DNA from 3 places in the Kocuria sp. ChxB genome. Region 1 is predicted to be linked to each of the others. Evidence: riboswitches for the same ligand, from Rfam matches in the RefSeq annotation. Region 1 holds a riboswitch; each other region holds the start of a gene.
What was found. Region 1 has a riboswitch for thiamine pyrophosphate ahead of P8S73_RS01940 (bifunctional hydroxymethylpyrimidine kinase/phosphomethylpyrimidine kinase). Riboswitches for the same ligand answer to the same signal wherever they lie in the genome.
Positions count from the first base shown of each region.

Region 2: linked by a shared signal. The riboswitch ahead of P8S73_RS05530 (ECF transporter S component) and the one ahead of P8S73_RS01940 (bifunctional hydroxymethylpyrimidine kinase/phosphomethylpyrimidine kinase) in region 1 are both predicted to bind thiamine pyrophosphate.
Region 3: linked by a shared signal. The riboswitch ahead of thiO (glycine oxidase ThiO) and the one ahead of P8S73_RS01940 (bifunctional hydroxymethylpyrimidine kinase/phosphomethylpyrimidine kinase) in region 1 are both predicted to bind thiamine pyrophosphate.

Region 1 covers NZ_CP121123.1:449,874-452,065, reverse strand. Annotated here, with positions in the region: gene P8S73_RS01945 (Rne/Rng family ribonuclease) at 1-1,126, shown strand, start outside; TPP riboswitch at 1,218-1,311, shown strand; gene P8S73_RS01940 (bifunctional hydroxymethylpyrimidine kinase/phosphomethylpyrimidine kinase) at 1,299-2,192, shown strand, end outside.
Region 2 covers NZ_CP121123.1:1,259,455-1,261,646, reverse strand. Annotated here, with positions in the region: gene P8S73_RS05545 (monovalent cation/H+ antiporter complex subunit F) at 1-3, shown strand, start outside; gene mnhG (monovalent cation/H(+) antiporter subunit G) at 1-365, shown strand, start outside; gene P8S73_RS05535 (DUF4235 domain-containing protein) at 495-767, shown strand; TPP riboswitch at 932-1,038, shown strand; gene P8S73_RS05530 (ECF transporter S component) at 1,095-1,718, shown strand; gene P8S73_RS05525 (ABC transporter ATP-binding protein) at 1,715-2,192, shown strand, end outside.
Region 3 covers NZ_CP121123.1:1,205,711-1,207,902, reverse strand. Annotated here, with positions in the region: gene thiS (sulfur carrier protein ThiS) at 1-67, opposite strand, end outside; gene thiO (glycine oxidase ThiO) at 64-1,335, opposite strand; TPP riboswitch at 1,326-1,448, opposite strand; gene thiE (thiamine phosphate synthase) at 1,581-2,192, shown strand, end outside.

The DNA.
Region 1 (2,192 bases):
GTGCGCGGGCCGCGGCGTCGTGGTCCACGACCACCCCCTCAAGGGTCGCTCCACGGCCACCGCGCCGGACCACCGCGGCGGCAACCGCAACGAGCGCAAGCGCTCGCGGCAGAAGCAGAACCAGCCGCAGGACAAACCCCGGTCGAACAACCGGGGTGGCGCGGACGACCAGCAGCAGGCCCGGGACGAGGCCGCCCGCACGGCGTTCGCAAACATCGCGGCCGCCTCCTCCCACGAGGACGACGACGCCCAGGGCGGGTCCCGCGGCGGAGCCGAGCACAAGGACTCGACCGGCCAGCACGCAGGGCACGGGAACCAGGGTCCGGAGCAGGCGTCCGAGCACGGTTCGGCGGACTCCGAGAGCGGGCGGCGTCGGAAGAAGCGTCGCGGCAAGCGCAGCCGCGGTCGTGGGAACCAGGGCGAGGACACCGCCACCGAGAACGGTGGGAACGGTGCCTCCGAACCCCGCGGCGAGCACGCCGCGGGTGACGCCGGGTCCAGCCTGACGATCCACGGTGAGGTCATCGAGCTCCCCCAGGGGCAGAAGGACGAGCGCGCGGAGCAGGAGGCGCTCACCCTGGACTCGCTCTCCGCGGCCTTCTCGGCCGAGGACTCCGGTGAGGACGCGTCGCAGGACCGCACCGGGTCCGGTCGCGGCTCCGGACGGCGGGGCGGCGAGGGCTTGAAGGGCCGCGGGGGACGTTCTACGGGCCAGCGCGGCCGGGGTCGCGGCAACGGCGCGGCGTCGTCCGACGCCGAGCAGGACCGGTCCGAGCAGTCCGAGAGCTCCGCGCCGGAGCGGGACGCCCCGAAGCAGTCGCCGTCCGAGGGCGGCTCCGGGCAGCAGACCCCGTCCCGGCGCGCCACCGCGGCACAGCCCTCCGCGTCCGCCGCTGATGCCGCTCCCGCCAGGCGCCGCCGCGGCTCCCGCCGCGCCGTGGCTCCCACGGCCGCACCGGGTGCCGGAAGCGTGGAGACCCGTGAGTACGACGCCGCCGAGCGCTCGGCCACGCGGTTCACCGCCGCGGCCGCGCCCGTGGGCTCGGCCTCCTCGGACGGCCAGCCCACCATCGTGGGTGTGGGCGTGAGCGCCCGGGACATCACGATGACCCCCAAGGGGGACTGACGCCCCGCGCGGCCCTCCCGGGAGGGCCGCGGGGGACCACCCACCACAGGAGCGCTCGGACTCGTCCGGGCGCTCCTGTGGCATGATCGGGACCACGTGCACGGGGTGCCGCACGGCGGCTGAGAACACACCCGTAGAACCTGATCTAGCTCGTACTAGCGAAGGGAATGTCGTGAACCCCACGCCTTCTGTCCCCGCCCCCCGCGTCCTCTCGATCGCCGGCACGGACCCCACGGGTGGTGCCGGGCACGCCGCGGACCTGAAGTCCATCGCCGCCATGGGCGGCTTCGGGCTGAGCGTGGTCACTGCGGTGGTCGCGCAGAACACGCGGGGCGTGGTGGCGGTCCACACCCCACCCGTGTCCGTGCTGCAGGCGCAGTTGGACGCCGTGGCGCAGGACGTGGAGCTGGATGCCGTGAAGGTCGGGATGCTCGGCTCGGTGGACGTCATCGAGACGGTGGGGGCGTGGCTCGCGGCCCACCGTGCGCCCGTGGTCGTGATCGACCCCGTCATGGTGGCCACCGCCGGGGGGCGTCTGCTCGCATCCGACGCCGAGGACGCGCTGCGCGGCATCCTGCACCACGCGGACCTGATCACCCCCAACCTGCCCGAACTCGCCGTGCTCGCGGAGCGGCCCGTGGCCACCACGTGGGACGATGCGCTCGAGCAGGGCCGGGCCGTGGCGGAGACCTTCGGCACGCGCGTGCTGGTCAAGGGCGGGCACCTGAGCGGGGAGTCCACCCCGGACGCCCTCGTGGTCCCGGGCCGGGCCGAGCCCGTGGCCCAGTACTCGGGGACGAGGGTGGCCACGCGCAACACCCACGGGACCGGGTGCTCACTGTCGTCTGCGGTGGCCACGGTCGTGGCGCGCACGGGGGACTGGGCACAGGGGATCGACACCGCCCGCCGCTGGCTGCGTGGTGCGCTGCGCGCTGCGGACTCCCTGCACGTGGGCCACGGCAACGGCCCGGTCCACCACTTCCACCACGTCCAGGACCTCGTCACGGACCCCGCCTTCGTGGCGGCGTCGTGCGGGGGCACCGGGGATCCCGGCACACGCTTCACC
Region 2 (2,192 bases), 810 kb from region 1:
TGAACTGGCACACGGTGACGGACGTGGCAGCAGTGGTGTGCCTGGTCGCGGGGACGTTCATGTCGCTCGCGGCCGCGGTGGGTCTCGTGCGCTTCCCCGATCTGCTCTCCCGCATGCACGCGGGCACCAAGCCCCAGGTCTTCGGGCTGCTCCTGCTGCTCACCGCCCTCGCGCTCGCCAGCGGGGAGCCCCGGATGGTCCCCCTGCTGGTCCTCGCGTGGATCTTCCAGCTGCTCACGGTCCCGGTCTCCGCGCACATGGTGGGCCGTGCGGCCTACCGTTCCAAGCACCTGCACGAGGAGAACCTCGTGACGGACGAGCTGCGTGACGTGGTGGCCCGCGCCGGCGAGGACCGTCCCGACTGACGACACACGCGGTGGTGCCACCCGGGCAGGTGGCGCCACCCCGGCTCACGGGTTCGTATGCTGGGGTGGGAGCACGACGCCGCCGGCCACCACGCGCCGGCGGCACTTTCGAAAACCGAGGAGAATCCCATGAACAAGGCGATGGACATTTTCGGCACGGTGGCCTCTCTGGGCGGCGTGGCCGTGGCCAACAAGGCTCTGACCGTGGCGTGGAAGCAGGTCACGGGCAACGAGCCCCCCGCCAAGAACCCGGACGAGGACGAGGCCTGGCGCGACATCATCATCTGGGCCATGATCACCGGTGTGGTGGGCACGGTCATCAAGGTGGGTATCGCCCGCCAGGTGTCCAAGATGCAGTCCGACGACAACGACTCCACGAAGTCCTCGCAGACCGAGGTCTGAGTCCTGCTCCCGCGGCTCGCCCGCCGGTGAGGACCACGCGTCACTGGACGCGTCCTCGCGGCGGGAGTGCGCGGGACCGGGGTGCGGCGCGCACCTCGCACCACGGCGGTCGGCCGGGGCGCCTCGAGCACCCCGGCCGACCGCCGTGGTGGTCTAGACTGGTGGCTCAACGACAGGGGAGCGCCACCGCGGCGCTGAGAGTGCGCGCGAGCGCAGACCCTCGAACCTGATCCGGTTCATACCGGCGCTAGGGAGTCGAGCATCTCAAGAGCCCGTCCGCGGTGCGCGGGGGCTCTTCCCCTCCTGGAACCTTCAGGAGGAGTTCTCATGACACAGCTCAGCAGCACCCCCACCGGAACCGCACGGGGTACCGCCCGCACGCAGTCCTGGCGGGTCGTGGACATCGTGGTGGCGGCGGTCCTCGCCGCGGCGTGCGCGGTGATCTTCTGGATGTGGTCCAACCTGCTGTACCCCGTGGTGTCCACGGCCGCGGTGGCGTATCCGCCCTCGGCGGGGCTGATCTCGGGCGGCTGGCTCGTGGCGGGCACCCTGGGCGCGCTCATCATCCGCAAGCCCGGCGCGGCCCTGTTCTGCGAGCTGCTCGCGGCGGTGCTGGAGGGCTTCCTGGGAACCCACTTCGGGTGGACCGTGGTGATCTCCGGTCTCGTCCAGGGTCTCGGAGTGGAGCTCGTGTTCCTCCTGACGCGCTACCGCCGCTTCGGCCTGGCCGTGGCCACCGCGGCCGGTGCGCTCTCGGGACTCTTCCTCGGGGTGAGCGAGGACATCATGTACAACTACGAGTGGGCGCTGGACCAGAAGGTCGTCTACGCCGCCCTCACCACCCTCTCGGGTGCGGTGATCGCCGGTGCCCTGATGTGGCTCGTGGTGCGTGCACTGCAGGCCACCGGGGTGCTGGGGGCCCTGGCCTCCGGCGCCACGCGCCGTCGATGACGGAACCGGCGGGGTCTGCGCCCACCGGCGCGGCCGTGCGGCTGGAGCGGTTCGGGTGGCACTACCCCGGCCGTCAGGATCCGAGCCTGCGTGACGTCACCGCCGTGGTCGAACCCGGGGAGCGCGTGTTGCTGCTGGGGCCGTCCGGCGCCGGGAAGTCCACGCTGCTGCAGGCCCTCGCGGGGGTGGAACAGGATCCGGACGGGCAGTCCCGCTCCGGCGGGCTGAGCGTGGACGGCGTGGACCCACGGGAGGCGCGCGGGGCCGTGGGCTTCATGCACCAGGACCCCGAGACCCAGGTGATCCTTTCCCGCGTGGGGGACGACGTCGCGTTCGGGCTGGAGAACATCTCGGTGCCCCTCGAGCAGATCTGGCCCCGCGTGGACGAGGCGCTCGCGCGGGTGGGGCTGACGCTGCCCCTCGCGCACTCCACCACGGCCCTGTCCGGCGGGCAGAAGCAGCGTCTCGCGCTCG
Region 3 (2,192 bases), 760 kb from region 1:
GTCCTCCGGTGTCCGGGGAACCGGGCTCGGCGCCGGCCTCTGGTGTGTGCGGTGCAGGGGCGCTCATGCGAGTCCTCCCGAGAAGTCGGTGGTGTCGTGCAGGTCGTGGTTCGGGCGGGAGTGCCGCCCCGGATCCGTGGCGGCGAGAAACTCCACGTCCCGCTGGTGGTCCACGGCGGGGTCCAGGATCCCGGTCACGAGTTCCGCCGCGAGGCGGGAGGCCACCGGGGTCAGCAGGATGCCGTGGCGGAAGTGCCCGGTGCTGATCACCAGCCCGGCCACGGAGGTGGTCCCGAGGTAGGGAAGGTCGTCCGGGGTGCCCGGGCGGGCCCGGGCCATCATCTCCAGGACGTCGCAGTCGTCGATCGCGGGAACCACCGCGCGGGCGTCCCGCAGGAGCTGGTGGACGCCTCCGGCCAGCACCGACTCCCGGCCGTCCTCGCGGTTGGTGGCACCGACCACCAGGGTGCGGTCCACGCGCGGGACCATGTAGACCGGGCGGCCCATGACCTGGGCGCGCACCGTGCGGGTCAGCAGGTGCTCCTCACCGGGTCCCAGCACGGAGTCGGGGACGCGCAGCCGCAGGATGTCACCGAACACGGGTCGCAGCCGCAGCTCCAGGTCCTCGGGCAGCCCGCCCATCGTGTTGGCCGTGAGCCCCGAGGCCACCACCACCGCGTCCGCGGGGATCCGCTCGCCGTTGTCCAGGAGCGCACCCTCCACCCTGCGGGGGCCCTTGCGGGGGACCTGCACCGACTCCACCCGGTGGGTCAGCCAGGTGACCGGGCCGGCATCCGCGGCGCCCTCGAGCGTCTCGGCGTGCGGTGCGTTGAGGGCCTCGACCATGGCGGCGGCCAGCATCCGCGGGTCCACCTGACGGTCGGAGACGATGCGCACGGCACCCCCGAGCCTGGGGGCGAGCGCGGGTTCCATGGAGCGGGCCTCGCGCGTGGAGATCTCCTCCACGTCCATGCCCGAGGCGATCTGGTGGGAGGCGAGGTCGGAGAGGGACCGGGCGCCCGCGGCGTCGGCGGCGACCACCAGCGTCTCCTCGGTGCGGTATCCCGTGCCGAGTCCCGTGGCCGCGGCCACGCGCTCCACAAAGCCGGGGTACTCCTCGGCGGACGCGCGCATCAGGGGGTAGAGCCGCTCCTGGCCGTACTGGGTCTCCGCGACGGGCGCCAGCATCCCCGCGGCGGCGCGTGTGGCGCCCCACGCGGGCTGGGGATCGGCCACGGTGACGGCGGCCCCGCGGCGTCGCAGTTCGAGCGCTGTGGCCAGGCCGATCAGACCGGCCCCGGCCACCACCACGTGGGCGGGTGTGTTCTCGGGCATCTCTTCCTCCCTCCGGCGGCATGATCCGCATCAGGTGACCGGTCGGCGGCTCACGCCCTCTCAGCCCGCTGCGGTGGTCCGTGCGGACGGGTGCGGGCTCCCGTGGAGCTCGTCGGACGGCGCGGTGGGTGGCGGCCGGACGACGCGGCCAGTCTAGTCCTCCCCGTGGCCCCCGTCCCCGGGGAATTCGCGGGGAGCAGATCGCTCGCCGCGCGCCCAGTGCCGGTTCGTGCCACTATGGCGGCATGGCACACATCGAGGACCAGGGACGACGACGCCGCGAGAAGCTGCGGGACGCACGGCTCTACGTGTGCGTGACCGCACGACGGGAACGCGGTGACCTGCGGGAGTTCCTGCACGCCGCGTACGAGGGTGGGACGGACATCATCCAGCTGCGGGACAAGACGCTTGAGGCGGCCGCGGAGATCGAGGCCATCGAGGTGCTCGCGGAGGTCGCCCGTGAGCACGGCAAGCTCTTCGCGGTGAACGACCGCGCGGACGTGGCCCTGCTGACCGGCGCGGACGTGTTCCACGTGGGCCAGGGGGATCTCACCACGCAGCAGGCCCGCACGGTGCTGGGCCCTGACGTGGTGCTCGGCCGCTCGTGCCACTCGCCCGCCCAGGTGGACGCCGCGCTCGCGGATCCCGGGCTCGACTACTTCTGCACCGGACCGGTCTGGGAGACCCCCACCAAACCGGGACGGGCCGCGGTGGGCCTGGAGCTGCCCCGCTACGCCGCGGAGCACGCCGGGGACACGCCGTTCTTCGCGATCGGGGGTGTCGACGCCGCCCGGCTCCCCGCCGTGCTCGGCACCGGGGCCTCGCGCATCGTGGTGGTGCGGGCGGTCACCGAGGCC